DNA from 2 places in the Pseudomonas sp. LFM046 genome. Region 2 is predicted to be linked to the other one. Evidence: predicted binding sites of a transcription regulator. Region 2 holds the regulator's gene; the other holds the start of a gene.
What was found. The regulator LexA, encoded in region 2, represses DNA repair genes until DNA is damaged. The targets are predictions, from matches to a motif close to CTGTNTNNNNANACAG.
Positions count from the first base shown of each region.

Region 1: recN (DNA repair protein RecN) is a predicted target of LexA. The motif match lies at 1,765-1,780, and genes of this name have one in related genera.

Region 1 is NZ_JYKO02000001.1:4,996,306-4,999,713, forward strand. It holds gene dnaK (molecular chaperone DnaK) at 1-978, opposite strand, end outside; gene grpE (nucleotide exchange factor GrpE) at 1,079-1,648, opposite strand; gene recN (DNA repair protein RecN) at 1,805-3,408, shown strand, end outside.
Region 2 is NZ_JYKO02000001.1:2,028,296-2,031,703, forward strand. It holds gene topA (type I DNA topoisomerase) at 1-322, shown strand, start outside; gene TQ98_RS09400 (DUF6586 family protein) at 389-907, shown strand; gene TQ98_RS09405 (hypothetical protein) at 979-1,212, shown strand; gene sulA (SOS-induced cell division inhibitor SulA) at 1,293-1,766, opposite strand; gene lexA (transcriptional repressor LexA) at 1,777-2,388, opposite strand; gene TQ98_RS09420 (TetR/AcrR family transcriptional regulator) at 2,619-3,326, shown strand; gene TQ98_RS09425 (L,D-transpeptidase) at 3,369-3,408, shown strand, end outside.

The sequences.
Region 1 (3,408 bases), 3.0 Mb from region 2:
GTCCTTCAGGGCGATACGGCAGGGCTCGATGGTGCGAGCGACCAGGTCTTCAACCAGCGCTTCCAGCTTGGCGCGGGAAATCTTCACATTCAGGTGCTTCGGACCGGTCTGGTCTGCGGTGATGTACGGCAGGTTGACGTCGGTCTGCTGGCTGGAGGACAGCTCGATCTTGGCCTTTTCGGCGGCTTCCTTCAGGCGCTGCATGGCCAGGGGGTCACCCTTGAGGTCCATGCCGGATTCTTTCTTGAATTCGTCGACGAGGTAGTCGATCAGGCGCAGGTCGAAGTCTTCACCACCCAGGAAGGTGTCGCCGTTGGTGGCCAGTACTTCGAACTGGTGCTCACCGTCGACTTCGGCAATCTCGATCACCGACACGTCGAAGGTACCGCCGCCCAGGTCGTAGACGATCACGGTGTGGTCGCCCTTGGCCTTGTCCATGCCATAGGCCAGCGCAGCCGCGGTCGGCTCGTTGATGATGCGCTTGACGTCCAGACCGGCGATGCGGCCGGCGTCCTTGGTGGCCTGGCGCTGGCTGTCGTTGAAGTAGGCCGGAACAGTGATCACCGCTTCGGTCACAGTCTCGCCGAGGTAGTCTTCGGCGGTCTTCTTCATCTTCTTCAGCACTTCCGCAGAGATCTGCGGCGGCGCCATCTTGTTGCCCTTCACTTCTACCCAGGCGTCACCGTTGTCGGCCTTGGCGATCTTGTAGGGAACCATCTTGATGTCTTTCTGTACGACGTCTTCTTCGAAGCGACGACCGATCAGACGCTTCACCGCGTACAGGGTGTTCTGCGGGTTGGTCACTGCCTGACGCTTGGCGGACTGGCCCACCAGGGTTTCGCCATCGTTGGTGTAGGCGATGATCGACGGCGTGGTGCGAGCGCCTTCGGCGTTCTCGATCACCTTGACGTTGCCGTTCTCCAGGATGGCCACGCAAGAGTTGGTGGTCCCCAGGTCGATACCAATGATTTTGCCCATATTCTCTCTCCCGAAACTTTGGATTCTCCGCGGCCTCATTTCACGGGCCGCGGCAGCACTAAAACGCTTGAATTAACAGATGGGGGCCCGAAGGCGGATTTCAAGCCTGCTCGTCAATCGACGGCGGAGTCGCGCTCGGCGCCTTGCTGACCACCACCATGGCGGGGCGCAGCAGACGGCCGTTGAGCAAGTAGCCCTTCTGGAACACCTTGAGCACGCTGCCCGGCTCCACGTGGGTGCTCTCTTCCATGGCCATGGCCTGGTGGTGCTCCGGATTGAACGGCGCGCCTTGCGGGTCAACGGCTTCCAGCTGGTAGCGCTTGAGGGTGTCGTGGAACAGCTTGAGAGTCAGCTCCATGCCCTCGCGCACTGCCTTGATCGAGTCGTCGCTGGCGCTGGTGATTTCCAGGCCACGCTCCAGGCTGTCGACAACCGGCAGCAGGTCGTTGGCAAATTTTTCCAGCGCGAACTTGTGTGCCTTCTCCACGTCCTGCTCGGCGCGGCGACGCACGTTCTGCAGCTCGGCAGCGACACGCAGCGACTGATCCTGGGCCGCGGCCAGTTGCTCTTCCAGCACCTGTACGCGGGTGGCGAGCTCGTCGCCTGACGCGGCTTCAGCAGCGGGATTCGCTTCGGGGGTCTGGGTATCCAGGGTCTGTTCGTCGGCCATGCCTTCCTCCTCATACAAAGACAGCTGCGGGAAAGACCCGCTGATATGTCCGCCTATATGGGGTCGCAATTTGTCGCTTCAAGGGGGAGAGGCGATTGTCAGCCAGAAAACAAACACTGTATAAATAGCCAGCCATCTCAGCGCGGGAGTCGCACCATGCTGGTACACCTGTCGATTCACAACTACGCGATCGTCGAACACCTGGACCTGGAACTCGAAGGCGGCATGTCCGTGATCACCGGCGAAACCGGTGCCGGCAAGTCCATCATGCTCGACGCCCTCGGCCTGGCCCTGGGCGATCGCGCGGACAGCGGCGTGGTGCGCCCTGGCGCCGACAAGGCGGATATCCTCGCCAGCTTCGACCTCGGCGACATTCCCGAAGCCAGCGCCTGGCTGGCCGAACGCGACCTGGACAATGACGGCCCCTGCATCCTGCGCCGGGTCATCACCGCCGAAGGCCGCTCCCGCGCCTATATAAATGGCAGCCCCTGCCCCCAGGGCGACCTCAAGACCCTGGGCGAACTCCTGATCGATATCCACAGCCAGCACGAGCACCAGTCCCTGCTCAAAGCCGACACCCATCGCCGCCTGCTGGACGAATTCGCCGGCGCCAGCGACCTCGCCCGCCAGGTGCAGCTGGCTGCCCAGCGCTGGCGGCAAACCCGCCAGGAACTGGAGCGCGTATCCAGTGCCGGTGAGGAGCAGCGCGCCCGTCACCAATTGCTGAGCTACCAGTTGGACGAACTGGAGAACCTCGCTCTGGGCGAGCACGAGCTGGAACAACTGGAGCTGGAACACAAGAACCTGGCCAACGCCGAAAGCCTGCTGGCCGCCTGCCGCCAGGTCATGGAGATGTGCAGCGAAAGCGACGCCGGCAACGTCCTCAGCGCCCTGACCGCCAGCCTCAACCGTCTCACCGCCTTCCATACCCAGCCGGGCGCCCTTGCCGAAGCGGTAAACCTGCTGTCCAGCGCACAGATCCAGGTCGAAGAAGCCATGGGCGAGCTGAACCGCTTCCTCGACCACTTCGACGCCGACCCGGAGCGCCAGCAGGCCCTGGAGGAGCGCCTCGACAGCATCTACACCCTGGCACGCAAGCACAGGGTCCAGCCGTCCGACCTGGCCGAGCTGCAACAGCGGCTGCTGGACGAACTGGAAGCCCTCAACGCCGATGACGAAGCAGCGGAACGCCTTGCCGAAGAACTGGCCGCCTATGAACGCCATTACCGGGAGAAGGCCTCGGAGCTGAGCAAGCTGCGCGGCGACGCTTCCGGGCAACTGGCCGGCGCCGTGGAAACCGAAATGCAGCGCCTGGGCATGCCCGGCGGGCGCTTCAGCATCCAGCTTCACGCAAGTGAGGTGGGCGACCCCCAACACTACGGCCTGGAACAAGTGGAGTTCCTGGTCAGCGCCAACCCCGGACAACCGCTCAAAGCCCTGGCGAAGGTGGCCTCGGGCGGCGAACTCTCCCGTATCAGCCTCGCCATCCAGGTGATCACCGCACAGACCTCGCGGGTGCCCACCCTGGTCTTCGACGAAGTGGACGTCGGCATTGGCGGCCCCACCGCCGAAGTGGTGGGGCAGTTGCTGCGCCGTCTCGGCGAACGCGGGCAGGTCCTCACCGTCACCCACCTACCCCAGGTGGCAGCCCAGGGTCACCACCACCTGTTCGTGCACAAGGAACGTGGCACCCAGGAAACCCGCACGGCGGTGGCCAAGCTGCAGGAAGCCCCACGCATCGAGGAGATCGCGCGGATGCT
Region 2 (3,408 bases):
ACTCAAGTGCGAGAAGGTGGACGACATCTATGTCCTGCGCGACGGTGCTTCCGGCCTGTTCCTGGCTGCCAGCCAGTTCCCGAAGAACCGCGAGACCCGTGCTCCGCTGGTGCAGGAGCTGATCCCGCACAAGGACGAACTGGACGCCAAGTACCACTACCTCCTGGAGGCTCCGAAGAAGGATCCCGAAGGCCGTCCGGCCGTGATCCGCTTCAGCCGCAAGACCAAGGAGCAGTATGTGCAGACCGAAGTTGACGGTAAGCCCACCGGCTGGCGCGCCTTCTATGATGGCGGCAAGTGGAAGGTGGAAGACAAGCGCTGACCGACTGCTGCGCGCCCGGCCGCGGGCGCGCATATACTGGCCGAGTCACCTGTGGAGGGCGCCGTCATGGCCCATGAGCTTTATACCCGCACCAACCAGAAACTCTTCTTCGCCGGCTTGTCGCTGGAGTCCTGGCGCAAGGCTGAAGAGGGTAGGGCGATGAATGCCCAGGCGCTGGTGCAGTCTGAGCGTGAGTCATCGCTCTTCCACCTCTACGGCGCTTTGCTTGGTCTCTGCCACGAGATTGCCGGTTACTACCGCCTTCCCGAGGCCAATGCGCCGCGAGTCGAGCTGCTTCTGACTCCAGAAATGCTGGCTTCCGCCCCCAGCCCCGAGCTGGCGGAGCTGGTGGAGCTGGCTCAGCAGAGCGAAACCTGGTTGGCGGAACTGCTCGCCGCCTATCGAGCCCTGTTCCAGCCGCCGCAGGCGCCGAAGCAGGCCAAGGTGGATCCGACCTTGCCGCTGATCAGCGCGGTTAGCGTTGAAGAGGAGGAGGCTCCGCTGTCTCGCGAGACTCTGGAATCCTGGCGGCAGAATCTGAAATCCCTTGCGCTCCGATTCCGAGAAAGCCTCAGCGAATGCTGATGTGATCGACGGGCTAGGGCGTAGTGGCGGCGCGCTGTTACAATGGCCGCCTTTCGTGGAGATCTGAACCTATGCCTACGTCCTTTCTTGAAATAGTCGAGCTGCCTGACGGGCGCATCATCCTGCGCCGGGCTGAGGACGAGGAGGTGTTGGTGACGCTGGATTTCTCCTCCGACGCCAAGGCCTTCCTTCAAGGACATCACTTGGAAGTGGCCAAAGCCATGCTGAATGTTGGCGTTCAGATGGCCGGTCGTCTGGCCGAAGGCGAGATGGACCACAACGAAGGTCCACGCGTCCTGCATTGATGTCTGGAACCGAATCTTCCGCTGATTCGGTTACCGTCTGATGTCACAGGGCCCAGGTCGTTGACCTGTGCCTGTTCTCTTCAGCCCAGCAGAATGTTCAAGCTCTGAGCGCCGCCTAGGCGTGCCGCTTCGGCCAGCTGGCGCTTGGCTTTCTGCCCCAATTGAATCCAGCTGACCACGGTGTGGCTGCGGCCCAGGCGCAGGGCTTCGCAAGCCAGATCGAGGGCGCTTTGCTCTCCTCGGGGCTGCAGGAGCAGGATGCGCTCTCGGTTGAGTCCGGATTCGCGCAGCCAGTCCCGGGTCAGGCTGGCAGGAGCGCCGACCAGTGTCAGCCAGCGTGCATCCTGTTCTTCGCTCAGTTCCCGCAGCACCGATGCCAGAAGGTGTCGGCAGTGTCCGCTGGCACCGCGTAGCGAGAGCTCGCTGAATGCTTCCGGCTCTTCCGGGGTGGGTTCTTCCACGATGTCGGTCAACATCGGCACGACAGGGTTGGCCAGGATGGCGTCGTGGAACAGCGGCAGCTGGGACCGACCGAGAGACTGCGGGAACTGCATAAGGCCTCCTTTAGCGGCGGATTACGCCGACACTCAAACCTTCGATCACCAGATCCTGTTCATCCAGGTTCACTTCGATGGGGGCGAATTCGGGGTTTTCGGCGATCAGCCAGACCTTGTCACCCTCGCGCTTGAAGCGCTTGACGGTGACGTCGTCGCCCAATCGCGCCACCACCACCTGGCCATTGCGAACCTCGCGGGTGCTGTGCACAGCGAGTAGGTCGCCGTCATAGATGCCAATGTCCTTCATGGACATGCCGCGAACACGCAGTAGGTAGTCGGCGCGAGGATGGAAAAAGTCGGGGTTGATGCGGCAGGATTCCTCGATGTTCTGCTGGGCGAGGATTGGCGCGCCGGCGGCGACCCGGCCGATCACCGGCAGGCCGTCGTCTTCATTGTTGCCGGGTTCGAAGCCGGGGATGCGGATGCCGCGGGAAGCGCCCGGGGTCATCTCGATCGCACCCTTGCGTGCCAGGGCCTTGAGATGCTCCTCGGCGGCGTTAGGGGACTTGAAGCCGAGTTCCTGGGCGATTTCCGCACGAGTGGGGGGAAAGCCGTTGTCTTCAAGGCAGCGCTTGATGAATGCGAGAATCTCGGCTTGGCGGGGCGTCAGTTTCAGCATGGCGGCGCTCTGTCTTTTTATACAGTGACTGGAATTATATACAGTGATCCGGTCTTGGCAATGCTTCTTTTCGTGGCGACAGGGTGCGGGAGTGTGGCGGTCGGAATTACCGTCTGGTGGTCCTGGTGTCGGGGATGATGACTGCCGCGTCAGATAATGGTGTGTACGGCTTGACAAGCTGACGGCCTGAAACGTATGTTTCAAACAAGTGTTTGTCAGGCGGAGGAGCCATGGCCCAGTCGGAAACCGTTGAGCGCATTCTGGATGCTGCGGAACAGCTGTTCGCGGAAAAAGGCTTCGCCGAGACTTCGTTGCGCCTGATCACCAGCAAGGCCGGGGTCAACCTGGCGGCGGTGAACTATCACTTCGGCTCGAAGAAGGCGCTGATCCAGGCGGTCTTCTCACGTTTCCTCGGTCCGTTCTGCCAGAGTCTGGAGCGTGAACTGGATCGCCGCCAGGCCAAGGCCGAGAGCAAGGCCAGCCTCGAAGAGCTGCTGGAAATGCTCGTCGAACAGGCGCTGGCGGTAAAGCCTCGCAGCGGAAATGACCTCTCCATCTTTATGCGCCTGCTCGGACTTGCATTCAGTCAGAGCCAGGGCCATCTGCGCAAGTACCTTGAAGAGGTTTACGGGAAAGTCTTCCGTCGGTACATGCTGCTGGTGAACGACTCCGCCCCCAAAGTGCCGCCGCTGGAGCTGTTCTGGCGGGTGCACTTCATGCTCGGTGCGGCGGCATTCAGCATGTCCGGCATCAAGGCATTGCGCGCCATGGCCGAGAACGACTTTGGCGTGAACACCTCGATCGAGCAGGTGATGCGGTTGATGGTGCCGTTCCTCGCAGCGGGCATGCGCGCCGAAACCGGCGTGACGGACGAAGCGTTGGCCGGCGCTGTGCTGAAGCCGCGCAACAAGGCCCCGGCCGCTCCGGCCAAGGCGTAAAACGATGGGCGCAAGCGAGCTGATCGGCTAAGCTTGCGGCCCATGCAAAACCTCGATCTCCTGCATATCTCCATCGCTGACC